Prochlorococcus marinus subsp. marinus str. CCMP1375: one gene and its partner. The main gene of each other region encodes a partner of the protein of the gene in region 2 in a complex. Links are inferred from orthologs where the notes say so. Each region holds a gene or a part of one and is shown on either strand. Other genes may lie near its edges. The genes, in order: hisH and hisF.

Region 1 (15,108 bases), 660 kb from region 2 along the record:
TTGTAGGAAATTGTGTCACTTATGAAGTAGCACTTAATCTTATGAGAGCTGGGGTTTCAGGAATTCTTGTTGGCATAGGGCCTGGAGCTGCTTGTACTTCAAGAGGAGTTCTTGGCGTTGGAGTTCCCCAAGCCACAGCCATATCAGACTGTTCAGCAGCAAGAGATGATTATAAAAAAGAAACTGGTAACCATGTTCCTGTAATTGCTGATGGCGGGATAATTACTGGAGGAGATGTCTGTAAATGCATCGCATGTGGAGCAGATGGGGTAATGATCGGCTCACCTATAGCCAGAGCTTCTGAGGCTCCTGGGAATGGATACCATTGGGGCATGGCAACTCCTAGTCCTGTTCTTCCTAGAGGAACAAGAATAAAAGTTGGCTCGACAGGCAACTTGATGCAAATACTTCGAGGCCCAGCCAAAACAGATGACGGGACTCATAACCTGCTCGGCGCGTTAAAAACCTCAATGGGTACTCTTGGGGCTCAGACAATAAAAGAAATGCAGGAAGTTGAAATAGTTATTGCACCATCACTTCTATCAGAAGGGAAGGTATATCAAAAAGCACAACAGCTTGGAATGGGCAAGTAAAGTCTTGGGTTCTAAGTACAAACCCACTGAGGCCAAATTATTTTTCTTCTCTTAAAAATTTAGATTGCTGCAGAAATATGCGAACTTTGAAGTTAAAACAACTACAACTCATGGCAAGAATGATTTTTTTCGCCAAAATAAATAAGAGCTGTTTTACTTTCTCAGATTTAGTTTATGTCTAGCGCTGCTGCTGTTACTGATTCTTCTTTTGAGCAGGAAGTGCTCCAGAGTGACTTGCCTGTACTCGTTGACTTCTGGGCTCCTTGGTGTGGCCCCTGCAGAATGGTTTCTCCAATAGTTGATGAAATCTCCAAAGATTTTGAGGGGAAAATAAAAGTTTGCAAACTAAATACTGATGAGAATCCCAATGTTGCAAGTCAATATGGCATTCGAAGCATCCCTACATTAATGATCTTTAAAGGAGGTCAGAAAGTAGATACCGTAGTAGGTGCCGTTCCCAAAGCAACCCTCTCAGGCACTATTTCGAAACATCTCTGATTGCCATTAGCTCCTAGCTTAAATCCTTAAGTGATACTAAATATTGGTCTAATTGATTACGGAATGGGTAATCTCCATTCCGTAGAACAATCTTTCAAACGGCTAAATCAATCGCTAAAAATCATAAGTGGGCCGAATGATCTATCTAATTGCGATGCTTTAATCCTTCCTGGGGTTGGTTCATTTGATCCTGCAATGAAAAATCTCCAACAAACAAATCTTATCCCAGAGTTAAAAAAATGGGTTCTTAATAATAAGCCACTATTAGGAATATGCTTAGGTCTTCAATTGTTATTTGAATCTAGTGATGAGGGAAAATCTAAAGGACTAGGCTTACTAAAAGGAACAATAAAACATTTGCCTAAAAGTGAAAAACAATTAATACCGCACATGGGATGGGCAGAACTTAATCAAGATAAAGAATGTCCGTTATTTAAAAGTAACAGCTCACCGCAATGGATGTATTTTGTTCATTCATATTCAGCAATACCATCAGATAAGAATGATATAGCTTCATCAGTAAATTTTGGAGATGAGAAAATTACAGCGGTGGTTTGGAAAAAAAAGTTAGCAGCATGTCAATTTCATCCCGAGAAATCAGGGCGGTCTGGAGAGCTATTATTATCAAATTGGCTTGCATGGCTAAAAAAAGAAACTAAAGATTTATATTGAAAAGTCAGCTTCGTTTAATAGGTGGCAGAAAACTTAAAAGTCCCATTGGTGATTTAGTTAGGCCTACTACAGCTCGAGTTAGGGAAGCCCTAATGAATATCCTTAAAGAAGATATTGAGAACTCCAACTGGCTAGATCTTTATAGTGGTAGTGGTGCAATTGGGTGTGAAGCAATTCAACGAGGAGCAAATACTGTTGTTGCAATAGAACAAAATAAAAAAATATATCAACTATGTGAAAATAATCTTTCAGTTGTTTCCAAAGCCAATAAAAAAGAAGTATCTGTTCAAGTGATAAATTCCGACGTTAATAAATTTCTCAAAAGTGGTTTTAAAAACTACATTCAAAAATCACCTAAGAAATTACATTCAAAAGATTTTTATTTTGATTATATTTATATAGATCCCCCTTACAAAAAAGATCCTTATTATTATATTTTAGAAAATCTTCTTTTAGGTAATTGGGTTGTCAGTAAATGCCTAGCAATCTGTGAGTTTTCTTTAGAAAAGGGCATAGATGTCCCGCCCAGATGGATTACTAAAGATCAGAAAAGCTATGGGAGCACTGGATTACTTTTTCTCACTCCCAATCTGGGATAGCACTCCCACGCCTATATTGGTTCCAAGCAGCCACGAATAATCCCAAAAGTGTTATTGGGACTAAACCTAAGACAATTCCACAGAGTAGTGGTTCAATCATTTGCTAGCAAAAAATGAGAGTATTAAGGACAATTGTTTCATGTTAACGATCTTTTCGTGAAAAGCACTTCATCAATTGGTGCAGAAGAAAAAGAAACCTTGCTTCACGGGCTTAGGAATCTTTTGATAATCAGTGCGATTGCATGCCTATTGATAGTGTTTTTCATTTTAAATAATAAACCTCCAGATCCTTATGTAGAAAAGAGCTTAAATCTAAATGGAGCAATAGAGGATGGTAATCAATTGTTTCGAATGAATTGTGTTGGATGTCATGGGATATCTGCTCAAGGACTTGTAGGACCAGAGCTGAACAAAGTTACTGAAGAACTAAATGACAAGCAAATAATCAATCAGGTCATTAATGGTCTTACCCCTCCTATGCCTAGTTTTGAAATGGATCCACAATCAATGGCAGATCTACTTGCTTATCTTCACTCGTTAAACAATTGACTTTTAATTTAATTACTCGGCCTCTAAAAATAATACTTGTAGAGCCCTTAGGAGAAATTAATCTTGGCAGCATAGCTAGACTTTGTGAAAACTTTGGAGTTGATGAGCTTCGATTGGTATCACCACGGTGCGATCCAATGAATATTGAGACTCAAAAGATGGCAGTTCATGGCAAAAGGTTCCTTAAAAATGCCTGCATTTATTCAAATCTCTTAGATGCAGTAAATGACTGTGTTCGTGTTGTTGCTACATGTGGTCGAATAGATCATGGGGATATTCCTCTACACACCTCTAAAAATGCATTGCAATGGCTTTTAGAAACAAATCCCAAAGATCCTATTGCAATAATTTTTGGAAGAGAAGACAGAGGCCTTAGCAATTCAGAGCTTCAAATAGCACAAAAAATAATTACTCTTAAAACTTCTGAAAAATATCCTTCATTAAATCTCTCACATGCAGTTGCAATCGTTCTACATGAATTCAAATATTATAATGAGACTAGTAATCATAAAAAGAACTTTATAACTTATAAAACTGCTTCAGCGAAAGAATTAAATGACTGTCTTGATGATGTCAAAAAACTTTTACTGGAAATAGGTTTTTTATATGATCACACTGCAAACGCAAGAATGTCTAAAATTAAAGGATTGCTTCAAAGAGCAGAAGCTCGTTCAAAAGATGTATCTTTAATAAGAGGAATACTAAGACAAATAAGATGGTTTTCAAAGAAAAAATAATCATAATCAACATAAATGAATTGAATGATTAAAATGAGAACTAATCAAAAGCACAGAAAAGTTTACCGTTCTAATGACATAATTAGACAAATAATTAATCTTGCCCTAATTGGAATAGGTTTTGGTGTATTACTAGGATCATTATTGAAAATTATACCTAATAATAAAATTTCAACCAAAACGTTTGCTAAACAAAATAACGAGAAGGAGATAACATTAGATTCAGAATTTTCCCACGAGATTCATACAAGAATAAGTACTCTTGAAAGTAAATGGAAGGAGATAGATACAAAGAATAATGCGTTAAAAGCTAGTGGATATGTTCTTTTAGAAGATGGAAGGTACGCTGAGTTGAATTCGAATCAAATCGCTCCTGCTGCAAGCACAATTAAGATTCCTATTTTACTAATTTGCCTTAAAATGGTTGGGTCTGGTGAACTTAAGTGGAATGAAAAAGTGACTTTAACAAAAGATGATGTAGCAGAGGGTTCTGGATGGATAAGATATCAGCCATTGGGGAAAGAGTTCTTTATTCACGAGATAGCAACTGAAATGATAAGAGTTAGCGATAACACAGCAACTAATCTTTTAATACGAAAGATAGGGGGTATAAACACCATTAATCAAAGATTTAATATGATTGGTTTAAAAGCAACCAAAATAAACAGCTTATTACCAGATCTGCAAGGCACTAATACTACAACAACAAAAGAACTAGTAAAGATACTTGAATTAGCTCTTAAAAAGAATTTCTTAAGTATTGAAGCCAGAGATCTTTTTAGAGATGTTTTGAGCACCTCTGTTTCAAATAAATTAATACCAGATGGGGTCCTCGAAGGACTAGGCAAAGAGAACGGCAATAGTGATTACAAGCTTCTTATTGAAGGTCTACGAGTATTTAACAAAACAGGTGATATAGGCACTGCATATGGAGATGCAGCATTAATACAAATGCCTAACAATACAAATGTTTTTGCAAGTTTCATTGTCCAAGGTCCTTTTAATGATCAACGTTCTCCGGAACTCATAAGAAAATTAACTGCATCAATGATTAGGGTAATAAAAGATTGAACAGCTTTGAAACGCCTATTTCTCAACATTGCTATATCAACCTTTTTAATAAAAAAATAAGCTCTTGGTATCCCCCTTATGAAACAATCCACATAGAAGACAAGCAATTACAAAGTGAGTTCACCTAGGAAGCGCAGAGTATTCCCCTTTGCAGCAGTAATTGGTCAATCAGAGATGAAGCTTGCTCTTCTTCTCAATGTAATTGACCCTCGCATTGGAGGAGTAATGATTATGGGAGACAGAGGTACTGGCAAATCAACAACAATTAGAGCATTAGCAGACCTTCTCCCCGCAATCAAAGTTGTCGAAGGAGATCCTTATAACAGCTCACCAGATGACCCTGACCTTCAAAGCTCAGATGTTCGTGAACAAATAGATCAAGGTACCACTCCTAGTACAGAAAACAAGCAAGTACCCATGGTGGACCTCCCATTAGGAGCAACTGAAGATCGTTTATGTGGAACAATTGATATAGAGAAAGCATTAAGTGAAGGTGTCAGAGCTTTTGAACCAGGTCTTCTAGCTAAAGCAAACCGAGGTCTTCTTTATGTAGATGAAGTAAACCTCTTAGACGATCATCTTGTTGATGTTCTTCTAGACTCGGCTGCTTCTGGTTGGAATACTGTTGAAAGAGAGGGCATTTCAATAAGACACCCTGCAAGATTTGTTCTAATAGGTTCAGGTAATCCTGAAGAGGGTGAATTAAGACCTCAACTTCTTGATCGTTTTGGAATGAGTGTTGAAGTTCGTACCGTTCGCGAGCCAGAACTAAGAGTAAAAGTAGTTGATCAAAGAACTTCCTTTGATAATGATCCTGAGAATTTCGTTTCTTCAATACAGTCATCTCAAGATGAGCTTCAAGCAAAAGTTGTGGCAGCACAAGAACTACTGCAAAGCGTCAATATTGATGATGACCTACGCCTTAAAATCTCAGCAATTTGCGGCGAGCTTGACGTTGATGGCTTGAGAGGAGATATTGTCACAAACAGGTCGGCAAGGGCTTTAGCGGCTTTCGAGGCCCGCTCAGAGGTGACTGAGGAGGATATCGCAAGAGTAATATCATGTTCTCTAAGACATAGGCTGCGAAAAGATCCATTAGAACAAATTGATTCAGGTGATCGAGTAATAAAAGCGTTTTGCAAAATATTTGAAAGAAGTGATCAAGCTAATCTTGCAGACTTTGAATTAGCAGCCATTGAGTAACAATTTGGTAATTCTTGGCATTGATCCTGGCCTAGCAAGAGTTGGGTATGGCCTGATAGAAGTAAATAATCAACGCCAAGTAAAAATGCTTGATTGTGGAATCATAAAAACAAATAAAAATCAATATGAAGGAGAAAGAATGGTTGAAATAGCAAAAGATCTCCGAGTTTTAATCCGTAAATGGAAACCAGGTCTTGCTGCTGTAGAAAAATTTTTCTTTTACAAATCAAGTACTACCATTAGTGTTGTGCAAGCTAGAGGAGTGCTAATAATGACGCTTGCTCGCTTCAAAGTACCTATTGTTGAGTTTCCACCAATGCAAATAAAGTTAGCCGTAGCAGGTTCAGGTCATGCAAAAAAAGACGAGGTACTTGAAGCTGTAATGAGAGAATTACGACTCAAAGTTCCTCCTCGTCCAGACGATGCAGCAGATGCACTGGCAATAGCACTTACAGGATTATTTCAACAATAGGATCTGATTTTCCTAAAAACATTAAAGTAATTTATTAAATGGAAAAATCTAATGACAAAAATGCATTAAGAATAAAGTTTAAAAATATAAGGAAAGCAACCATTTACAAACAGCAAAAACTGATATTTGAGCAAGCAAAGAAATTAATTAAAAGCTTTACTGAAAATCAAGTTAAAGAATCTTTAATTGGCATTTACTGGCCATTAGAAGATGAAGTTGACCTTAGATCTTTAAGAAGATTAAAAGGAATATCAATAGCTTTACCTGCATGCATGAAAAAAGGCGAGATAACTTATCACCGATGGACAGAGAATCCTTTAAGTAAAGATGAATATGGTATCCCTGCTCCATTAAGCCAACCGCCTCTAAGCCCAAGCAAACTTAAACTGTTATTGGTTCCTGCATTAGCTGTAGATAATAATGGAATACGACTAGGATATGGTGAAGGCTGTTTTGATCGTCTTAGGCTCAAAGCTATTTGGCAGAAAATACCTGCCTTCGTTGTATTACCAAAAGCTTGTATAGCCCAATCTTTGTTACCAAAGGATGAATGGGATATTCCCTTTAATGGATGGATCAATGAGAAAGAATCTTTCCATATATAAATCTAGCAAAGCTGGATATTATGTTATTAAAAAATCCAGGTCCAGACTTTATGGGTGAACAAACTAATGAGCCTCAATGTAAAGACTTCGGTAGTCATGCGCTAAACGAAATTGTTGCGAAATTAAAATCAAGTTCTGAGCCTCGTAAACGTTATGAATACTTGCTTTTCTTAGCCAAAAAGCTACCTGTCTTATCAATAAATTCCCTTAACAATTCCATGCAAGTAAAAGGTTGTATTTCAAAGGTATATGTCATTGGTGAACTTAAGGGTGGGAAATTATTCTGGCAAGGGTATTCAGATGCATTAATAACAAAAGGTATGCTCTCACTTCTAATTAAAGGCCTTAACAATTTAACGCCTAAAGAAGTTCTGAAAATAGATCCATCTTTTATAACTGAAACAGGCCTAAGTAGCAGTCTTACCCCTTCTAGGGTTAATGGGTTTATGAACATATTTCTCAAAATGAAAGCTCAAGCTGGAACATTTTTATAGATAGCTTTCATTAACAAAACAAAATACATACAATAAATTCATGAATAATAAAATTGGAATAGGCCTACTTGGTCTTGGAACAGTAGGTACAGGAGTAGCAAACATTGTTAAATCTCCAGACGGAAGGCATCCTTTAGTTTCCAAAATTGAGCTAACTCGTATAGCTGTTAGAGACATTGAAAGGTCTAGAGATATCGAATTAGATCAATCAATACTTACAGATGACCCATTCGAAGTAGTAAAAGACCCAAATGTCCAGATTGTTGTTGAAGCCATAGGCGGTATTGAACCCGCTAAAAGTCTTATTCTTCTTGCTATATCATTAGGGAAATCAGTTGTTACAGCAAACAAAGCTGTTATTGCTAGACACGGAAAGGAAATTTCAGAGGCAGCAAATAATGCTGGTGTTTATGTACTTATAGAAGCAGCTGTAGGTGGAGGCATTCCCATAATTGAACCTTTAAAGCAATCTCTTGGAGGAAATCGCATTAGAAAAATAACTGGAATTATTAATGGAACAACTAACTATATTCTTAGTCAAATGGCTAAAGAAGATGCCAACTATCAAGATGTTTTAAAAGAAGCTCAAAATCTTGGATATGCTGAGGCCAACCCAACTGCCGATGTTGATGGTCATGATGCTGCAGATAAAATCTCAATCCTCAGTGGTCTTGCCTTTGGTGGATCTATCGATAGAGAAGGAATATCTACCAAAGGAATAAGCACTCTTGAAAGCATTGAAATAAACTATGCACGTCAACTTGGTTATGAAATTAAACTACTTGCAATAGCAGAAAATCTATCTATCAATGCTACTACAGCAATTAAATCTATCCCTTTAGGTCTGCGTGTTGAGCCTACTTTTGTTCCTAAAGAACATCCTCTATCGGTTGTAAATGGTGTAAACAATGCCATTCTCATAGAAGGAGATCCAATAGGAGAAGTAATGTTTTATGGGCCAGGAGCTGGGGCCGGAGCGACTGCATCAGCAGTAGTAGCTGACATACTGAACATAGGAGGAATAATGTTAATGCAAAAAGAAGATAAGACACTCGATCCTCTTTTATCTTCTAATAGCTGGCGAGATTGCTTTCTAGCTAATGCTCGCGAAATTGAACACAAAAATTATGTCCGATTAATTACAGTTGATACTCCAGGAGTTATAGGCAAAATTGGAAATGTTTTTGGAAAGAATAATGTTTCGATTCAATCAATAGTTCAATTTGATTCAAGCCATGCAGGAGCAGAAATTATTGTAATCACTCATAAAGTCAGTAAAGGACAAATAGAAGACTCCTTGTCCGAGATAGAACACTTAGAGGAGGTCATTCAAATAGCTGCTCATTTGAGTTGTCTTTGAACAAAGTTAAACATGGCAAAAAATCGAAAAAATTGTTAACTATATAAAAGTTGAGATTTTCTCAACCAATCACTCACTGGTCCACATTTGTTCGGACAAAATTAATCAAAGAACATAAGGATGCAGTCTTACAAAGCTGATTCAATGCCCACAGAAAACCTTAATCAAGGTGACTGCGTTCAGCTGTTAGACGAAGAAAACCTTTTTCAAATAATAGGTATTGATACTGAGCATGAGAAATGTTGGGTAAGACAGTGGCCATTATTACCTAAAGGTTCTCCTGTATTCGAAATATCAATCCAACAAATTGCATCCCCATGAAAGAAATTTAAGAATATTGTTAGTTAAAAGTGAAAGAGAATGATTTCATGAAATTTCTAAGCAAACCCAAATTTAAAAAAAATTTAACTCTAACAATTAATTTCGTAGCTATTTTATTAGTTGTCAGCCAAGTATCATGCAAATCGGATAGGAATTCTAAAAATATAGTTCTTGCTAGTAATGGGAAGATAGAGTCTCTAGATCCAGCACAGGCAAACAAACTAATTGCCATTCAATTAATAAGTAACTTAGGTGATACCCTCTACAGAATTAATTCTAAAGGGTCTCTAATACCTAGGCTGGCAATGGATATGCCTAGAGTTAGTAATGATGGGTTAACTATTTCTATACCTCTTAGAGAAGATGTTCTTTTTCATGATGGAACGATTTTTGATGCAAAGGCAATGGCTTTTAGTATTAGGCGTTTTATAAAAATAGGAACCCTTAATTATATAATAGATAATCGGATTAAGTCTATAGAGACACCTGAGAAATTTCTTCTTAAAATTAACCTTTCAAGACCTTCAAGTTCAATTAAAGGATTACTCACATCTATCAATCTTACACCAATATCTCCAAGCTCATACTCTCAACATCAGAACAAGTTTTTAAACAATAATTTCATAGGAACTGGTCCATACAAATTAAATAGCTATTCTCCCGAAAGGCTAAGTCTTGTTCCTTTTGAAGACTATTGGGGGGAACCCCCTAGTAATTCGGGCATAAGTTATATAAATTTCAATACCTCAACAGCTCTTTTTAGTTCCATAAAAACAGGTCAAGTCGATATACTTTTATCGCATTCATTAGAAGATGGTCATAGACTCGCACTACATAAATTATCCAAGAAAGGTTTGCTTCTTGAAGAAGAAGGGCCTCCGATGCAAATTGGTTATATTGTTTTTCGTTCAAACTCAAAACTTTTAGAAAGAAAAGAGATTAGACAAGCCCTTTTATATACGATTGATAGAAGTTTGATCTCTAGACAAGTAAGCTATGGGTTAAGAGAACCTTTGAAATCTTTAATTCCCCCTATATTAAATAAAGAAGGCAATTCTATATGGCCAAGTTATAATATTGGATTAGCATCAAAATTGTTTAGAAACTCTGGCTTATGTGATAACAATAAACTTGTTCTTCCACTAACTTTTAGATCTAATGTTCCTGCAGATAAACTCTTAGCGCTTACTTGGCAAGAACAAATCAAAAGAGATCTATCAAACTGCTTGGAATTATCATTAAATGGTGTTGAATCAACAACTGTATACAAACAACTAGCTGAAGCAGTTTTTGATGCTGTAATACTTGATTGGACAGGAGGATATCCTGATCCATATGCATATTTATCACCTTTACTTGATTGCAAAAAAATAAATAGAGATTTATGTGAAGAAGGAGAAGCAGTATTTGGAGGAACTTTCTGGGCTAATAGTGAATTACAAAAATCCCTAGAAAAAAGTGAGACTTTATTTGGAGACAATAGGCTTAATGAGTTAAAAAAAGTTGAAAACCTTGCAAAAGATGGTGCTGCTCTTTTACCAGTTTGGATTGTTAAACCAAGAGCATGGAGCAAAACAAACTTAAGTCAACCTAAATTTGATGGAAGTGGGAAATTGCTTTTAGGTGAAATAATTAAAACAAATGAATAGAGCCAGATCACTTCTTAAATACTCGTTAACTAGGCTGGCTTTAGCTCCTGTTATGTTATGGCTTATTTCTAGCTTAGTTTTCTTATTACTAAGAGTTGCACCTGGCGACCCAGTAGATGCAATATTAGGCAATCGTGCAGATTATGCAGCACGAGAAGCAATGAGAGCAAAATTAGGTTTAGATATCCCTCTAATAAATCAATATTTTAAATATCTAAATGGTCTTATCCATGGAGATTTAGGACAATCTTTAAACAACCAAGAATCTGTAAGGGAAACAATTGCAAATACCTTGCCTGCGAGTATTGAATTAGGAATTATTGCATTATTAATAGCATCAATTATTGGCCTTATAGTTGGATTTACAGGAATCGCTAAGCCTGAAGGTAAAACAGATCTTGCAGGACGCTTATTTGGGATTGGCACTTATGCCTTACCTCCATTCTGGGCAGCAATGCTCATCCAAATGCTTTTTGCTGTCGTTCTTGGATGGCTTCCTGTTGGAGGGCGATTCCCGCCAAGCCTTTCACCTCCTCAAGGGAGTGGCTTTTTAATTTTAGACAGTATTAGAAAGGGCGACTTGGATGCTCTTGGAGGAGCAATTAGGCATCTTGTACTTCCTGCCAGCACACTAGGGATTTTACTAAGTGGGATCTTCAGTAGATCTTTAAGAATTAATCTAGAGAAAGTACTTAGTACAAATTATATTCAAGCTGCTAGTAGTCGGGGCATAAAAAAATCTCAAATTATTTTTTCTCATGCTTTGCCTAATGCATTGCTACCGGTTCTTACAATAGCTGGTCTTACGATATCCTCCTTAATTGGTGGTGCACTTCTAATAGAAGTTACATTTTCATGGCCAGGGATAGCATTAGGACTAAAAGAGGCTATAAGTCAGCGAGACTACAATATGGTTCAAGGTATTGTTGTCATTATTTCAACTATAGTTGTTATGGTTAGTCTAACTATAGACTTATTAATTGCCTTTATAGATCCTAGAGTTAAATATTAGTTGGCTATAATTTTTTTAATAGAAATACGATCTATAATATGAAATTTTAAATTTGTTGATAAATTATTTGTTTTCACAGTTAAAGGTTTTTCTTTTTCAAGGTTATCAAGGAATCTAATAATTTCTGTTGCTAATATACTTCTAACAGAGGAAGGATGTGAGCCAACCAAAGCATCACTAATCTGATATATGTCACTATTAATGGTTTGATCTTCTTGCTCATCTACTTCAATAGGGGAAAAATGACTTGCTCCTTCAACAATTAATGCTCTACTAAACTTATTTGGCTTAGTAGAAAGAAGAAGGCCCAATTGTTCTGAAATAGCAGGAGTTATCAGATCAAAAGTACCTCCTGTTAGAAAGACAGGTACATTTGTTTCTGCGCTTAAAGATTCAGGCCATAGCAATTTACCAAAACTATTTATACCTACAATTGCGGACAAATAAGATATTCCTTTAGTTTTCTCTAAAGGAATATCTACTATTTGGCATTGAAGGAGCCTAGAAAGATTTGTTATTGATAAATCATATAAAGCTTGATTACAACGACCTTCCAAACCTTTCTGAGGTAAAGCTCCAGAGGCAAAAAATGCGGTCAACGCCCCTAAAGAATGACCCATCAGAACAAGTCGCTTCCCTTTTAAATCAATAGTTCCTTCTTTCTTGGCTTTCAAAACAGCTTGTAAATCAGCTAAGCGGTAAAGAAAGACTTCTGCACCTCCAGGGAAGGGGTCCGTTCCTTCCACAAGTGAATGCATCGCTTTTGTATTGCTGCCAGGGTGATCAAGAATAACCACTTCCCATCCCTGATGACTCAAGCTTCTTGCAAGCCATCGGAAATGATCTTGGTCTCCTCCTAGCCCAGGCATAAACGCAATCCAATTCTCCCTAGAAATTTTTCTTTTTAAAGGCTTCCAAACCTGCACTTTCAACTGTTCAGATCGATGCGATGCATTTATGGCTACGAATTCATTTAATGACTCCTTCAATCCTCTATCAGTATTTTGAAGAGGAGTTAAAAGGCTTACCTTTGGAGATAGATCTCTCAAGTCGGTTAAAAGTTTTTGTTGAAGTTTTAACTCATTACGCCAGTTGTCTAAGACCTTAAACCATCCATCTAAATCAAGATGAATTACTTCTGCCGGTAAAGCTTTTAATAGATCTAATAAAGAAACAGTTTCTTGCTCTTCCAAAAGGATCTCAAGTGTATTAAAAACTTTTATTCCAGTTTTATCTTGATCAAGAACAACCAAATCACTAATTTGATCTAGTAACTTTCGCCCTACCCAACTTCTCAAAAGCTGTCTAGCCATACTTTTATCTTTTACAAGAGGTGTTTCAAGAAATTCTGATAAAGCTTCTCTACTTTTAAAGCCAAGCATATTAAGCCAAAAAGAAAGCTCTGACTTGTTGGTTGGATCTATTAATTTGTCAGAGTTTTTTTTATTGAGATCACTATTCCAAAGATTTAATTCATCTATTGGGATAGGTATAGTCATATCATCAAAATGAAAATCAACTCTTTCTGCAGCATGAAGCCAATTACCTGTGCAATTTCCTGCTGTCAGAATTGCAAGCAAACAACTAGCTATTATTCTTCTTGCTGAGAGAATTGAATACAACGACAAATATCAAGAAGTGGTGGAACCAGTTTCCCGCAAAATTGCGCAGAATCACAATATGTCGATTTCTAGCATCAATAGGTGCTGGTGGAGTGTTGTATTTAACACCATTAGTTTTCAATAGTCTTTCTTTCAGTGGCACTCAAATAGGGCTAGGTTTTTGCGCTGCTGCTATTGCCGGAACAATTTCTAGGCTATTTACAGGTATATGGCTCGACAAAGGAATTAGTTTCTCAACCCCTCTAAGAGTTGCAGCCTTATTTGCTGTGACTGCTGACCTAGTTCTTTTTGGAGCATATACAACCACAAGATATTTGTTAGGAGAAGTGTTTTTAGGATGCGCTGCTGGTTTTTACTGGCCATCAGTAGAACTAGCTGTGCCTATATGTTGCGAAAATATCAGCTCAAGTAAAGGTTTTGCTTTGGCTCGAAGCGCCGATGCACTAGGAGTAAGTATAGGAGCATTAATAGGTTCATTATCATCAACTATTGGCCATATACGCTTTGTATATGTAATAGAAATATTGTGTATGTGTTTACTTATAGCCCTTATAAGTAATAAGAAATTCTATAACTTTGCTAAAAACAATAGTATGGTTAAAAACAAGGCGACCAAAATATCACTTGTACCAAGAATTGACAAGATCTATTCATTGATAAAAACACTATATCCTATAATTATAATTAGCATTCTTGGCACAGGTGTGCTTTGTTTAATGCAAATTGGATTACAACTTGATCTAGCAAAAGGTGGTATATACAGACCTGCGATAGAAGATAGTTCTATAAGTTGGATTGTAGCCTATAAGCTCATCTTACTTTTAGTGATTCAATGGCCTATTGGTAGATGGTTATCAGAAAGAAATGTAAAGCTTGGCTTAAAACTATGTCTAATTAACTTCTCAATTGGTTCATTAATACTATGTATATCAAGCTTTTATATTAATGGTTTGTTTCTATTTTCTACAGGTTTGATAGCTATTTCTATAGGTATTGCAATGTTCCTGCCTACTGCAACTGAAACAATAGTCCAAGTATCTCCACTAGAGCAACGCGGAATCTCTATGGCTATTTACTCTCAATGTTTTGGCATTAGCTTCCTAATTTTTCCAATAATTGCAGGCAAAATAATCGATAATCAAGGAACAGGAATGCTGCTTTGGTTATTAATAAGTATTTGCTCACTTTTAGTATATCCATTAACAAATAGAATAAATCCGATTAATAAAGTTAAAGTTAAAATTAATAATTAAATAATTTAATTTATTTCTTCATTTTTTAATTGTATTATTCTACGTTCACGAAGGAAAAGGAATAGCGGTGCTGAAAAAGCTATTGCAATAGTAAATGTCCCTACGACAACTACCCAAAAATGACGAATACCCAACCTTCGAGACTCGACGAACATCCAGACAAATACAGCTGTTGCTAATATAAATAGATCGAAAGACAGAGATCGAGAGGCCGGATTGCTATTAGCCAAAGCTATAAAATTAAGCAGATCAAAACCAGGCCCATAATCTTTAATGAATTGGATATTTGCAAGAGTTGGCATGACAGCCCCAAAAACGGAGAGAAGCAAATACACAACAGATATCAAATTAATGTTGGGTTTCATTGTTTTTAAATAGCATTAATTAATAGTAGATGA
Region 2 (14,890 bases):
GGCTAATAAGGGAGTACAGGATGTTGCGATTTCAAAGCGTCTCCCATCTACATGAAAAGGCTCTGGGTTATTTTTATAAATACTTCCTTCGTGTTTAAGGCTTTTCCATCCAATAAATGTTGGCCTTGCTTGCTCTAGTATTCTTTCTGAAAGGATTACTCCTCCTAATCCCTCTGGGCCAAATGCCCATTTGTGGCCTGTAAAAGCATATATATCTGTTTTTGAGACAACTTGATCTATAGGGATTTGCCCAAAGCTTTGAGCTGCATCAACTAATAAGAAAGGTCTCTTATTATGATTTTGTAGTATGTCACCAATTAACTCTATTGGGATGATTTCACCAGTGTTCCATAGTAGATGAGATATAACTACTAGTTTGGTGTTTGTCGTTAGGCTTTCTTCTAATTCTGAAATTAACGCTTGATTCCGTGTGAGCTTTGGATTCACTCCTTTGTGCAGTCGTTGAAGCTTAAGAATGTCTATCTCTAAGCTTTTGTGTCTGGCTAATTCTTTGCAAGCTGCAACTACACCTGGGTGTTCGCAATCACTTATCAGCAGACGATCTCCTTTTGAGAAAGGCAATCCCCATATTGGCAATACACAGCCACTCGTAACATTTTCAGTTAGAGATACTCGATTAGGCTTTACACCACAAAGTTTTGAGACTTGTTCTTTTGTTTTCTGGATTTCATTGGAGACATATGGCCATACGTCATTTGTAAATGGCCCTAGTTCTTGGATTTTCTCCCAGCTTTTCACCATCGCCTTTAGCGATGGTGAAGGTAATGGTCCTTGCCCGCCATAATTAAAATAATACTTGTTTGATAATGCCGGGAGGTTTTTTCTAAGGTGGCTCATTTGGAAACTTGATATAAAGCTTTTCTCTTAAGTTAAGTTGAATCAGATAATTTATAGATATAAATCTAAAGTAAATAAGCTTATTTAATATGTTGGGGACATTTTAAAAGTGCAATAGCAACTGCAGAGAAATTTAATGCATCAGAATCTTTTATCACATTCCTTACTTCTTTGACTCCATATTTTTCACTTGCATCGCTGTAAGCTAAGAGTAGAGACTTGTATGTATCGCTTCCTTCAGAACGGTATGCACAGAACTGATCTCCAACAGTATTTAGAAGTACCATTAAAGTTAGTTCAACCATTGAATTGATTTCTTGCTAATTTGCAGATCATAAGACTTTTTTAACTAAAATTTTGGAAAGTAGTATTTAATTATAAATTTTCGAATTGTAATCTTGCCGTACTGTCGTTCCTACTTCAAATTATTATCTTGCATTTAAGCTAGCACTTAATCCAGCCAGATATGCTTTTTACGTTAATTGTTTAGGAAGACATTGATCAAAAAAAGCCTCCTTAAAAGAGGCTTTTTTTAGTTTTTCAGATTTATCAGATTTAATTTTCCAGCTATATCTGATAAGGGATACCACGATATGTTAGTTGAGCATGATCAGTTGAAGCTTTTTTCTTTCTGTTTGAATAGACATTGCGTCTATAAGTTAATTCAACGTACTGCTTTTTAGCAGCTTCTTTGTGTTGAACGTAGTTTGATCCTCTATAAACAAGGTTTGTCATTTGCAGTGTCCTCTAATTTGTAAGGTCCCCGTTCCGTGGCCTTATTGGGTCTGCGCCCTGAAGTATCAGGGTGAACGTTTTTGTAGCAATCGCTACAAAATACATTTTGCAATCTTCGCTCTTTGAGAGGAGTTCAGATTGATACAAATCGAATTAAACTATAGATTTTGTTAATGTTTTCAGATCATTGCTTTAGGGTATAAGTAATTATTACCTCTGACGCTCATTTTTTTCTAGTAGAAAATTGAGGTGGAGATTTTCTTTATTCTTTGAGAAATTAATTGAAGATGAAAGCTTGTTTGTTTTTCCTTGGATCAGCAATTAGATGGATGGGAAGTGCTCCTAGTCGATTCCTGTATTTTCATTTATATCTTTTATGTGTTTACTTCTTCACATATTTTGCCAAGTTAGGTTCACTAGAAGTTTATAGACTGATCTTCACTCTTGGAATATTAAGTCCTTTTTTGTTTGCAATATATAGGGGACTCCCTTTGGATTGCCTGAATTTTGAGTCAGCACTTAAAAAGGAATTCCCTGAAGCTTAAACTTATGATTTGATTATTTAAAGCACTTGAATAACTTCGCTAACTTCGGGGATCATTTCACATAGTTTTCTTTCTATGCCCATTTTTAGAGTCATAGTGCTACTGGGGCAGCTCCCGCAAGCCCCTTGCAATCTAACTTTTACGATAGGACCATCAATTTCTACAATCTCTACGTTCCCACCATCAGCCATTAGAAATGGTCTTAATTCGTCTAATACTTTTTCAACATTCGCATGTGTAAGAGCCATTGTTTGATTTTCCATAAGGATGTTTATTGTGTTTAATTAGGTCTAGCCTACTCATCTCTTGAACTAATAGGAAAAAAGGATTCGTGGTCTTATCTGATTCTCTAGCCTCTGATACTCGTTTTGACGCAGTATTAATAGGTGCTGGAATTATGAGCTCGACATTGGCTGTATTGCTTCATGAGTTAGACCCTGAAATGCGAATTTTGATTGTTGAAAGATTAGAAGCCCCAGCATTAGAAAGCAGCTCGGCTTTGAACAATGCTGGTACCGGACACGCTGCTAATTGTGAGTTTAACTATACGCCTTGTCACCCAGATGGAAGTATAAATATTCAGAAGGCATTAGTTATTAATAGTGCTTTTGAAAGAAGTTTGGAGTTTTGGGCTTCAATGACGGAACTGGGGAAATTGTCGCCAAAAACTTTTTTGAATTTGGTGCCACATATAAGCTTTGTGAACTGTGAAGAAGATGTTCTGTTTTTGCAGCAACGCTATAAAAAGCTCAGTGCTATTAATGCTTTTAGAGATATGGAGTGGAGTGCAGATAAAGAGGAATTGAGCGAATGGATCCCGTTAATAATGAATAATAGGAACCCTGATCAAAAAGTAGCAGCAACACGGGTTAAACGCGGAACAGATATAAACTTCGGAGCTCTTACATTGGCTTATCTGGAGACATTGCAAGAGTCTGGAGCTGTAGAACTAAAATTGTCTACCGAAGTTGTAGATATTTCTAGGCTTCAAGAAGAAACTTGGGAAATTTCTCTAGCCAACACTGCAGGAACCTATTGTGTTCAAGCACCATTTCTTTTTCTTGGAGCTGGTGGGGGAGCATTGTCCTTATTACAGAATTCAGGAATAGAAGAAGGAAAAAAATATGGTGGGTTCCCAGTAAGTGGTCAATGGTTGGTGTGCAACGATTCAAAACTCGTAAAAATGCATCATGCAAAGGTTTACGGTAAAAGTGCAATAGGTGCTCCTCCAATGTCAGTTCCTCACTTGGACACTCGTTGGATCGGGACAGAAAGGTTTTTATTGTTTGGACCATTTGCAGGGTTTAATACTAAATTTTTAAAAAATGGATCAAATTGGGATTTTTTACGATCAATTCAATTCTCAAACTTTGCTCCAATGATACAAACAGGTTTACGGAACTTTGATTTGATTAAATATCTGATTGGCCAACTTAAGCTTGATCACGATGACAGAATTGCTGTGTTGAAAGACTTTTTCCCAGAGGCTAGATCGTCTAATTGGACATTATCTCTAGCTGGTCAGCGAGTTCAGATTATCAAGAAGACCTCTAAGGGGGGTGTCCTTAAGTTAGGAACAGAAGTTGTGACTTCATCAGATGGTTCCCTAGCAGCATTGTTAGGGGCCTCGCCAGGAGCGAGTACTGCCATATCAATTATGTTGGAGGTATTACAACGCTGTTGGGGTAAGAAAATGTCAACAGATATTTGGCAGAAGAGATTAAGAGATTTACTGCCAAGCTTTGGCCAAGATATTAATCATGACAAATCTTTGCTTGATAAACTTAGAAATCGAAGTGATTCTCTGCTTGGATTGAGATAAGAGTTTTATGCAACTTTTCTTCTTGGCTAGGGTGCATATCATCCGAAACTCATCCCGTGAATTGAACGCAAATGACTGATATACCTGTTGCTCGATTGAGAAATTTTTGCATAATTGCCCACATTGATCATGGGAAGTCAACGTTGGCCGATCGACTCTTGCAAGAAACAGGAACAGTTTCTTCTAGAGATATGCAAGAGCAGTTTCTTGACAACATGGATCTAGAAAGGGAAAGAGGCATAACTATTAAGCTCCAAGCAGCGAGAATGAATTATTGCGCTAGTGATGGAGAGCAATATGTACTCAACTTAATTGATACGCCTGGTCATGTTGACTTTTCATATGAAGTGAGCAGGTCTTTGCAAGCATGTGAAGGCGCTTTACTAGTAGTTGATGCAAGTCAAGGAGTTGAGGCGCAAACCTTGGCTAATGTTTATTTAGCGTTAGAAAATGATCTTGAAATAATTCCTGTATTAAACAAAGTTGATTTACCCGGTGCAGACTCTGAACGAATTAAGCAAGAAATTGAGTCGATAATTGGCTTAGATACCTCTACTGCAATTGAATGCTCTGCAAAAACCGGAATAGGCATCCCTGAAATCTTGCAGTCTGTAGTAGATCGCATCCCACCACCTAAAGATTTGCTGAATGATCCTACAAAAGCTTTGATTTTTGATTCTTATTACGACTCTTACAGAGGAGTAATAGTCTATTTCCGTGTAATGACCGGTAGCATTTCCCGAAGAGACAAGATCCTTTTAATGGCTAGTAGAAAGAGTTATGAACTAGATGAAATAGGTATTATGTCACCTGATCAGAGAAAAGTTGAAGATCTTCATGCAGGAGAAGTCGGTTATTTATCAGCATCAATTAAAGCTGTCGCAGATGCTCGTGTTGGGGATACTATTACATTAGTTGATGACTCAGCAAGTGAGCCCTTGCCTGGATATACAGAAGCAAAGCCAATGGTATTTTGTGGATTGTTCCCAACAGATGCTGATCAATATCCAGATTTGAGAGAGGCTTTAGACAAATTGCAACTGTCAGATGCTGCTTTGAAGTATGAGCCAGAAACAAGCAGTGCAATGGGGTTTGGATTTCGGTGTGGATTTCTTGGATTGCTTCATATGGAGATAGTGCAAGAAAGATTAGAACGCGAATATGACCTTGATTTAATAGTTACTGCTCCATCAGTTATTTATCAAGTTAATATGATTGGTGGAGAGACTTTGTTGATTGACAATCCTGCGACATTACCTGATCCACAAAAGCGTGAATCAATTGAAGAACCTTATGTTCGAATTGAAATTTATGCACCTAATGAATATAACGGTACCTTAATGGGGCTATGTCAAGATCGTCGAGGTGATTTCGTTGATATGAAATTTATAACTACTGATCGAGTAACTCTTATATATGAGATTCCATTAGCAGAGGTTGTTACTGATTTCTTTGATCATATGAAGAGTAGAACTAAGGGCTATGCTTCTATGGAATATCATCTGATTGGATATCGTGAAAATGATTTGGTTCGCTTAGATGTATTAATAAATGCTGAAAGAGCAGACCCTTTAACAACTATTGTTCACCGGGAAAAAGCTTATGGGGTTGGGAGGGGATTGGTTGAAAAGTTGAAAGAACTTATTCCTAAGCAACAATTTAAGATACCTTTGCAAGCCTCGATAGGGAGTAGAATTATTGCAAGTGAAAGCATTAGTGCCTTGCGTAAAGATGTTTTAGCAAAATGTTATGGGGGGGATATTTCACGCAAGAAAAAATTACTTAAGAAGCAGGCTAAAGGTAAGAAAAGAATGAAATCAATGGGTAAAGTGGATGTCCCTCAGGAGGCTTTCATGGCAGTACTTAAATTAAATCAATAGGAAATTGATATTTATAGTAAAAATTCAATCAGAAACAACTTTTTTTACTTCTAGAGCTAATTTCTCATTGAACTTAGTAAGATGGTTGGTGAAGATTGAATGAATTTGCTTTGATCGGATTCTTGATTCCTTGAAATATTTGTCCAAATCAGACCAGCAATTATTACTATTGCAATTGTTATAGTTAACTCCCCAACAGTCAGACCTTGATCTTGCGAGTTCATGTTGATTCTATTTATTTACATATATTTAAGCGCTTGTGCATAAATTTTCTACCTTTTATTATGAATTTTATAGCTGAGTTTTTCTTTTGAAATATCTTTCTGCTTTTGGACTTCTAGAGACGAGGAAACTCTCTAGTAAAATGGCTCGCTGGGGAATTGTCTTACTAGGGCTTTACTTGATTGCTGCTTTTTTAACCCCTGTATTGGTTGGTTTAGGGTTTTTGCCTGATGGACAAATGGGCCTAGATAGCCCCATGTATTCCTCTCCATCTTGGGGACATTGGTGTGGAACTGATCGACTAGGCAGAGATGTTTGTGTGCGGACTTTGCAAGGAACGAATGTGGCACTCCAAGTTGTTCTTTTAGCAGTTGGTTTTGCTGTTCTTATTGGTGTGCCTATAGGTATTCTTAGCGCTTATATGGGTGGTTTTGTCGACAGAATAATGGTTTTGATAATGGAAACACTTTATACAGTTCCTGTTTTGTTGCTTTCAGTTGTTATTGCGTTCCTTTTGGGGAGGGGGATTCTGAATGCAGCAATTGCGTTATGCGTTGTATATATACCTCAATATTTTCGTGTTGTTAGGAATCAGACTATGCAAGTTAAAACGGAACTTTATATTGAAGCGGCAAGATCAATGGGAGCTGGCCCTCTTTGGATAATGAGAAGGTATCTTTTTAAAAATGTAATTACTTCTGTGCCTGTTCTTCTAACACTAAATGCTGCTGATGCAGTTTTAGTGTTAGGAGGACTTGGCTTTCTAGGACTTGGCTTGCCTGAAACTATTCCGGAATGGGGGAGTGATTTAAATATGGCTTTAGATGCTGTTCCAATAGGCATTTGGTGGACAGCACTATTCCCTGGAATTGCTATGTTTGGCTTAGTTCTTTCACTTTCTTTACTGGGAGAAGCTCTTGAAGATTTCATCAGTGGAAATGAACTTGTTAAAGAATAATTGTCTTACTGAAATTCAATTCTTTTAGTCTGAGCTCTAGTTAATACCGTAGTTTTATTGTTCTTGGAAGATTCTCTAGAATCTCTCCTTTTGAACCTAGCTTTGGATATTCACGCCCTTGATCCTTACACCAATTTGCTACTTCAGGGTAAGACCATTCGAACAAGGTTTTGTTATATAGGTCCGTGTTAAGCCCCTCTCCAGAGTTGGGTGATATCCCGACTTTTTCGCGCTGTCTTAATGCTTCAAAAAGGAGTGTTGCTGAAGCTACTGAGACATTTAAAGACTGCACCATCCCTCTCATAGGTATAAAAATAGATTCATCGACAAGACTTGTAGCCAACTGACTGAGCCCCCATTTTTCTGCCCCCAATACAAACGCTGTCGGGCCTTTGTAATCAAAAAGACGATAGTCTTTAGCCTGTTCATTGAGATTGGTACCATATATCTTAAACCCCTCTCCTTTAAGCGATTTTATTGCGACTTCAATATTTGGGTGTTTTACAAGTTTGACCCATTTTTGGCTGCCCTGAGCCGTACTGTTAAAAGTTGGTATTTTGCTTTGCTTGAAAACTGCATGTGCTTGTAATATCCCAATAGCATCACAAGTTCGAAGAATAGCGGAAAGGTTATGAGGCTTCTCTACTTCTTCAGCAAGGACGGTTAAATTGGACATCCTCCGATTAAGAACAGACTTGATGCGGTCAAATCGACGTGGCAAGAGAGGCATAGAAATAAAAAATAATTTAAGAAGATGTAGGTGTTGTGAATCACAAAATTCTTTTAATAGCCTATAACTACTTTTGCAATCTATGTGGAATTGTTGATTAGCTTTAAAAGCGAAGATGTTTTTGTTTCGAAGGATTTATATTTTATCAGCTTTTTAATTACTTGAGATGAGACTTTGTTGATAGCTGCTTTAAAATTAAGTTGTTAAATTGAATTTTCTTAAAGGAGTAAAAGAATTATTTCAGAACTGTTGTTAAAAAAAGGATTACTTTCCAGGCTTGCAGCCTGGGAAATTCTTCAGACTGTTGGTAGAGGAGCTTATTCTGATATCGCAATAGATCATTCATTCCGGAAATATAGTTTGAGTATTGCTGATAGAGCACTGGCGACTGAATTGGCGTGTGGTGCTATTCGTCAACGTCTTGTTTTGGATTGTTGGATTGATTGTTTAGCAAAGGTGTCAGCAGAGAAACAACCACCATTGCTAAGGTGGCTGCTTCATGTCGGCCTTTATCAGATATTTTATATGGATCGAATCCCCGTCTCGGCAGCAGTTAATACAACTGTGGAGTTGGCAAAAAAAAAGAATTTAAAGTCTCTTGCTCCTGTAGTTAATGCAATTTTAAGAGAAGCAATTAGAGCTCGTGATCTTGGTAAAGAATTACCTGGGTTAATTGAGCCGCAAGATCGTCTTTCGCTAAAACATTCAATACCAACTTGGTTGGCATACGAATTGATTGAGTGGAAAGGAGAAAAAGGGGCTGAGATTATTGCAAAGGCTTTTAATCAGGCTCCTGCAATTGATTTGAGAGTCAATTCTAAGCGTTCGAGTGTTAAGAGTTTAAGGCAGAAATTTCAAGATTCTGGGATAGAAAGCAAGCTTATAGAGACCTGTCCTTATGGATTAACTGTCACATCCGGTGCCGGAGACTTGCGTCAGTGGCCTGGTTATGAGCAAGGGGAATGGTCAGTTCAAGACAGGTCTGCACAGTGGGTAGTCCCTCTCTTAGAGCCAAGATCAGGAGAGGTGGTTCTGGATGCTTGCTCAGCTCCAGGAGGGAAAACAACTCATTTAGCAGAATTGATGAATGATATTGGTGAAATTTGGGCTGTCGATCGATCTCCAAAACGTCTGCAGAAAGTTTCTTTAAATGCAGCTCGTCTTGGACATCATTGCATAAAGTTCTTATCTGCTGATGCTACGAATCTGATAGAACTAAAGCCTTCTTGGAAGGGATATTTTAATAAGATCTTATTGGATGTTCCTTGTTCAGGGTTGGGGACATTAGCGAGGAATCCTGATGCTCGATGGAGGATGTCACCTTCTCAAATAGAAGGATTAATACAACTTCAATTCAATCTTTTGGAAGGAATCCTTCCATTACTTAAACCAGGAGGAAGGATCGTCTACTCAACTTGTACTATTCATCCGGATGAAAATTTTAGACAAATTGAGAAATTTGTTTCTATGCATCAGCCGCTAAACCTTGAGAGGCAAAAACAAATATGGCCTGGGGATGCTCAAGGCGGAGATGGTTTTTATGCAGCAATTATTGATTCGGGTTAGCCTTTAAAATAACTATGTCATTGGAGACCAGTTTTGGTGACTTAGGGGGAAGATGGCCTTTCAGGAAAATCTGACAATAATAAGTCTTTATCTATTCCTTTCATGAATTTCTTCCAAGCGAGTGCTGCATCCCCACTACTACCTTTTATTTCTTCGTTGTCATCTTTGCCAAACCAAATGCCAGTTGTGAGTTGTGGAACTGAGCCAATAAACCAAAGGTCTCGAGCCCCTTCAGAAGTTCCAGTTTTTCCTGCAACTTCTCGACCTTCCATCGAGGCAGCAAACCCTGAGCCTTCCGAAACAACTTTTTTTAACATCCAGTTCATTGTGTCAGCTACGTCGACATCTAATGCTCTAGTCCCCTTATTGTTATTAGCTCTCTGACTCCATATAACTTTATTGTCAGGTCCTCTTATCTCTTTAATAGGGGATGGCTTATGATAAACACCTCTGTTTGTAATGCCCGCATAAGCTGCAGTCATGTTAAGCACTGTCTCTTCATATGCCCCTATTGCTAAAGGGTAATAATGACCAAGTTTTCTTTCATTTCCTACACCTAGTCTATTAGCAATAGATATTACTTTCTTAAACCCTACTTTTGATAGTAGATCGACAGCTATAGTGTTCAAAGAATTTGAGAATGAATTGACTAGCGATATCTCCCCAAAGTACTTATTACCAAAGTTCTTTGGACAATACCCATACCAGCATCTTGGGGTGTCAAAAAGAATGTCTTCTGGCTTGTAGCCCTCGCTGATAGCAGCTGAATATGGGAATACTTTAAAAGTGGAGCCAGGGGACCTAAGTGCTTGAGTCGCTCTATTAAATTGATTCTTGTTATAATTTTTTCCTCCTATAAGAACTCTAATTAGTCCAGTGCTTGGTTCAATAGAGACGATTGCACCTTCCGCGTTATCTGGGCTTTGAGTTTTAGTTATTTCTCGAGCTTTTGATTGCCAATCAAGAATAATACTAGTGTAAATCTTAAGACCACCAATCTCCATTTGCTCTTTTGACAACAGATGAGGGAGCTTTTGCTCTACGTAGCTTGTGAAAAAAGGAGCTTTACTCTTTATAAATTTTGGAGCAGCAGGTTTTAGATTTAGTGGACTACTTAAAGCTGTTAATAATTCTGAATCCGAGATGAAATTTTCAAGCCTCATTTTTTTAAGGACAATATCTCTACGCTTTAGGGCTAAATTGGTGTTCACTAGAGGTGAATATAATGAGGGTGCAGGAGCTAATCCTGCTATTAGAGCGGCTTCTTCAAGGGTTAACTCGCTAGGGTCTTTTTGAAAGTACACCCACGCTGCATCTGAGATTCCATATGCACTAGACCCTAAGTAGACATTATTTAAATATTGCTCGATTATTTCTTCTTTAGTTAAATTTCTTTCTAGCTTGAATGCCAGAGCAATTTCTTTAAGTTTTCGAGTTATAGTTCTATCTTGATTGAGGAAGATTATTCTTGCCAATTGCTGTGTAATTGTGCTGCCTCCTTCAACTAATGACTTCTCATTGATATTTGCCATTAATGCTCTACTAATACTCCAAAAATCAACACCTTCATGTTTGTAGAAACGCCTATCTTCTGCTGAAATAAATGCGTCTTTGACAATTTGTGGCATTGCTCCTGAGGTCATTTTCTCACGAGTAACTGGCCCTCTCTTCTGAATTATTTCTCCTTTTGATGAAAAGAACTCAATAGTTCTAGGACGACTAAAGACATTTACTTTATTTGAAGGTGGTAGAAAAGAATCAATGGATTTACTTATGAACCCTTCAGATATTGCTGTGAGTGAACCTATGGCTAGTGTGCCTGTTGTTATGAACAGCCAATTTCGAAATTCAACATTCACTAAATATTAATTAGTGAGCTATGTCCAATAGCTAAGGCTGTGACTAACATCCCCAAGATTAAGAAAGGTTGTGCACTTGCTTGATATTTGACATCAAATTCCAAAGGATCTCTAAGCAACCAAATATCTTGAAAAGTAATCTGTGGAATGATTAATAGAATAAGAATAACTGAAGCAAGGTGTTGACCAATTAAGATCAATACACCAACCATTGCTAGTTGAAAGATATCGATCATCCCAGCACTAATGAAGCTGGCGTTCCTAATTCCAAAAACTACAGGAAGTGATTGCAGCCCTAATTTTTTGTCCCCTTCAACACTTTTAAAATCATTAATTACCGCAATCCCCAACCCTGCCAAGCTGTAGGCCAACGTTAACAGTGCTGTTGTCCAAGTTAGTTGACCAAAAAGTGCCTGGCCAGCCCACCAAGGTAGAGCTATATAACTGGCGCCAAGTGCATAATTGCCAAGCCATCCGTTTTGCTTAAGTTTTAATGGCGGAGCTGAATATATATAACTAACAAGGGATCCTCCAAGGGCTAGATATAAGACTGATGGTGATGAGTGTCCTGCCCATCTATCAAGCCCATAAGCAAAAGATAGTCCTAACAAAAGAAGCACCCAAATTTGTATTCTTACTTGTGTTAGGGATATTGCTCCAGAAGGGATAGGTCTACTTGGCTCATTAATCGCGTCTATTTCCCTGTCATAGTAGTCATTTATAGTTTGTGTGTAACCTGTAAGAAGAGGACCACTCATGACCATGCACGCCAGAGAGGCAAGGAAATTGCTTAAGTTCCAGTGATAATTGCCGCTTGCAGCTGCACCACAAATGACTCCCCATAGTAAAGGTATCCACGTAATAGGTTTCATGAGCTGCAGACGCAGCTTCCAAATATTTGTTGTTTCTGATCCTCCTTTTATGCCAAGGAGCTGACGAGTATCACTCACTTTGTTAATCCTCAGCTAGGTCCAATTTCATTCTCAAAAAACCAATTTTTTGTTCCATCAGCAAGCTTAACTACAAGACCCACTCCTCCTCCATCAGTCATTTTGTAGTCAGTGACAGTAGCTCTAGGATCAGAGTAGATCTTTTTAATCAAATTACTTGATATTCTATCTTGAACTTTATCAAGATCAATCTTGATCCTTGAACCTATTCTCGTAAGATTTGCTGATTGGGGCATGACCGACAAGACTTAAGTAGTTGGGCAACCCTAACAGTCGCTGTACTATAAATTGGAATTATGGTTGCTCTTCGTTTAATTCCTTGTCTTGATGTTGCAAATGGACGGGTTGTAAAAGGTGTTAATTTCGTTGGCCTTAGAGATGCTGGAGACCCTGTAGAACTGGCCTGTAGGTATAGCAGAGAGGGGGCTGATGAATTGGTTTTCTTAGATATAGCTGCAAGTCATGAAGCGAGAGCAACGTTGGTAGAGATTGTCCGTCGCACTGCTGAATCTGTAACTATTCCATTTACAGTTGGGGGTGGAATTAGCTCAATAGAAGGTATAACTGAACTTTTACGTGCAGGTGCTGACAAAATTAGCTTGAATTCATCTGCAGTTAAGGATCCTGGCTTGGTGTCTAGAGGGGCATGCCAGTTTGGATCTCAGTGCATAGTTGTTGCAATAGATGCTAAACGTCGTTTGGAAGAATCATCTGGATGGGATGTATTTGTAAATGGGGGGAGAAAAAATACAGGCTTAGATGCATTGTCTTGGGCGAGAAAAGTTGTGGAATTAGGCGCTGGGGAAATACTTCTAACTTCAATGGATGGAGATGGAACTCAAAAAGGGTATGACTTGGAATTAACAAAAACAATTTCTCAGTCAGTACAAGTACCAGTTATCGCTTCTGGAGGTGCAGGCTGTCTTGAAGATGTTTTTGAAGCCTTTGAATATGGGAATGCATCTGCTGCTTTATTGGCATCTTTATTACATGATCAAGATTTAACAATAGAGGAAATCAAGAATTATTTATTAAAAAAGAATTTAATAATAAGACCTACTAATTATTGAGAAAGCTCAATTGAAAATTTTTTCTCATTTACTTCTACAGTAAGTCTTACTTAATATGCTTAATTTCAATTAAAGTAAATAATTATTCGTATAGGCTTACTTTTTTTATATAAGTGAAACCTCAAGATCCCATAGCAATTAAAGAATTATTTGACTCGGTTTCTAAAAACTATGATTTTCTCAATGATTTATTTAGCCTTGGGTTTCATAGGATATGGAAAAGACAATTGTTGACATGGCTTAAGCCTGCTTCAGGAGAAAAATGGATTGATCTTTGTTGTGGAACTGGAGATCTAAGTTTACCTTTGGCTCGACTAGTACGTCCTTTTGGAAGTGTTATAGGAGTTGACTTCTCTAGAGCGCAAATAAATTGCGCGCATAAAAGGAGCCTAAAGGAACCATGGTTACCTATTTCTTGGTTGAATGAAGATGTTCTTAAGGCAGGACTTCCTTCTTCTACTTTTGATGGTGTAGTAATGGCATATGGTTTGCGCAATCTTTCAAGTCCAGAAGCTGGCTTAAAAGAAATACACCGTCTTTTGAAGCCTGGTGCAAGAGCTGGGGTTTTGGATTTCAATCACACAATTGAGGGCTCGAAAAACTCTTTTTTTCAGAAATTTTATTTACGTAATTTTGTTGTTCCAATCGCTTCAAAAATGGGGCTAAAGGAAGAATATGCTTATTTGGAAGAGAGCTTAAAGAAGTTCCCTGTGGGACTTATTCAAGAACAAATAGCTATTAATGTAGGGTTTCAAGAAGCTAACTACAAAACTCTTGCTGGAGGTCAGATGGGAGCTCTTTTATTAAGAGCATAATTCAAACTCTTCTCTTAGGAGTGAGATCTTGCCTTCTACAAAGAAGACATTTCCCCCATAAAGATATTTCTCCAGAAGGTGCAGGAACATTGCATATTGGGCAACAATTTTTCCCGTGTATATCTGATCTACTTGGATGTTCTTCCCAAATAGCATTTTCAGTTTCTTTTTGAATACTTTTTTGAGGATAGTGTTGTTTGATTCTTATATCTTTGATTTCATGTCCTTCTGCTTTAAGTGCTGCTAGAAGTTGGATACGATTGAACATTAGCGCTTGTATCCATTGAGGGTGATTTGCTCCAATTGTTAAAATGCCTCCATGGAAAGTTAAAGGAATACAATTTGATGCAATCTTAGGACCTGCTATCTTTGGCCAGTCTTGCCAAAGTGAAGCAATGCTTTGATTTTTATTCCATTCAACTTTTAATTGGTCTAGGCATTTAGATAAAGAAGATGGATTTGAAGTATTACCAGAGTTTGAACCTTCCCCAACATTGATTTTTGAGTTGGCGTAATTATCGAAATTCATTGCTTAATATTAAGCCGATTTTACTAAAAAACTTGGTTTGCTGGATTAATTCCTTAGTGAGTTTATAGATTAAAATCAAAAGGGATATGCTTAAGTTATAGAAGTTGTAAGAGCTAAAACATAATTGCTGTTTTATGCAGAATTCTTTGCCATGGACTGGAGCTGCCCCAATCACCTGTCTTATAAAAAGATCGGAGGTGTTAAAAAAATCTTGGGTCTTAAGATGGAAGCCCGTTTGCGGGAGTACAGATATTGAACTCTCTAGGTGGTTAAAGCAAAAACCATTGTCAGTAAATAATCCAAGAGCATTTTTAACTGGTAGACAATCACATGGCAGGGGACAGAGAGGAC

Evidence for each region.
Region 1: the proteins of hisF (region 2) and hisH are in contact, whole or in part, in a crystal structure (PDB 6RU0), measured with the Thermotoga maritima proteins. The link is inferred for Prochlorococcus marinus subsp. marinus str. CCMP1375 from one-to-one orthologs. Residues at the interface, in WP_004080486.1 of Thermotoga maritima: Met1, Leu2, Ala3, Arg5, Ser40, Glu41, Asp45, Glu46, Ala70, Glu71, Ile73, Asp74, Ile75, Pro76, Phe77, Asp98, Lys99, Ser122, Gln123, Glu161, Thr195, Leu196, Asn247, Arg249, Glu251; in WP_004080484.1 of Thermotoga maritima: Asn15, Arg18, Arg22, Arg117, Leu118, Pro119, His120, Met121, Gly122, Trp123, Asn124, Asn134, Gly135, Tyr136, Tyr138, Val140, Tyr158, Glu180, Lys181, Ser182, Ser183, Lys184, Ile185.

The regions. Positions count from the first base shown.
Region 1 is NC_005042.1:1,071,109-1,086,216, forward strand. What follows is about bases 1-2,942. They hold hisH (imidazole glycerol phosphate synthase subunit HisH), read left to right. Parts: upstream 1-1,121; coding sequence 1,122-1,763; downstream 1,764-2,942. Other genes in these bases: PRO_RS05615 (GuaB3 family IMP dehydrogenase-related protein), read left to right, coding at 1-593; trxA (thioredoxin), read left to right, coding at 768-1,091; rsmD (16S rRNA (guanine(966)-N(2))-methyltransferase RsmD), read left to right, coding at 1,760-2,362; petG (cytochrome b6-f complex subunit V), read right to left, coding at 2,343-2,462; PRO_RS05640 (c-type cytochrome), read left to right, coding at 2,519-2,911. Outside these bases: more of PRO_RS05645, read left to right, coding at 2,943-3,648; PRO_RS05650 (serine hydrolase), read left to right, coding at 3,682-4,719; bchI (magnesium chelatase ATPase subunit I), read left to right, coding at 4,834-5,922; crossover junction endodeoxyribonuclease RuvC, read left to right, coding at 5,927-6,394; PRO_RS05665 (5-formyltetrahydrofolate cyclo-ligase), read left to right, coding at 6,433-6,999; PRO_RS05670 (SufE family protein), read left to right, coding at 7,050-7,493; PRO_RS05675 (homoserine dehydrogenase), read left to right, coding at 7,534-8,853; PRO_RS05680 (hypothetical protein), read left to right, coding at 8,998-9,174; PRO_RS05685 (ABC transporter substrate-binding protein), read left to right, coding at 9,222-10,823; PRO_RS05690 (ABC transporter permease), read left to right, coding at 10,816-11,835; PRO_RS05695 (alpha/beta hydrolase), read right to left, coding at 11,832-13,457; PRO_RS05700 (MFS transporter), read left to right, coding at 13,448-14,710; PRO_RS05705 (DUF2834 domain-containing protein), read right to left, coding at 14,716-15,075. UniProt on the Escherichia coli protein: IGPS catalyzes the conversion of PRFAR and glutamine to IGP, AICAR and glutamate. The HisH subunit catalyzes the hydrolysis of glutamine to glutamate and ammonia as part of the synthesis of IGP and AICAR.
Region 2 is NC_005042.1:396,611-411,500, forward strand. The notes cover bases 11,585-14,308. They hold hisF (imidazole glycerol phosphate synthase subunit HisF), read left to right. Parts: upstream 11,585-12,421; coding sequence 12,422-13,195; downstream 13,196-14,308. Other genes in these bases: chlG (chlorophyll synthase ChlG), read right to left, coding at 11,585-12,125; petP (cytochrome b6f subunit PetP), read right to left, coding at 12,137-12,361; ubiE (bifunctional demethylmenaquinone methyltransferase/2-methoxy-6-polyprenyl-1,4-benzoquinol methylase UbiE), read left to right, coding at 13,309-14,010; PRO_RS02195 (DUF721 domain-containing protein), read right to left, coding at 14,012-14,308. Outside these bases: PRO_RS02115 (aminotransferase class V-fold PLP-dependent enzyme), read right to left, coding at 1-858; PRO_RS02120 (hypothetical protein), read right to left, coding at 939-1,163; PRO_RS02125 (DUF4278 domain-containing protein), read right to left, coding at 1,426-1,593; PRO_RS02130 (hypothetical protein), read left to right, coding at 1,881-2,138; PRO_RS02135 (NifU family protein), read right to left, coding at 2,156-2,401; PRO_RS02140 (malate:quinone oxidoreductase), read left to right, coding at 2,470-3,960; lepA (translation elongation factor 4), read left to right, coding at 4,032-5,840; PRO_RS02150 (hypothetical protein), read right to left, coding at 5,897-6,064; PRO_RS02155 (ABC transporter permease), read left to right, coding at 6,205-7,020; tRNA (guanosine(18)-2'-O)-methyltransferase TrmH, read right to left, coding at 7,061-7,750; PRO_RS02165 (16S rRNA (cytosine(967)-C(5))-methyltransferase), read left to right, coding at 8,000-9,316; PRO_RS02170 (transglycosylase domain-containing protein), read right to left, coding at 9,358-11,175; more of chlG, read right to left, coding at 11,175-11,584; more of PRO_RS02195, read right to left, coding at 14,309-14,539; PRO_RS02200 (biotin--[acetyl-CoA-carboxylase] ligase), read left to right, coding at 14,674-14,890.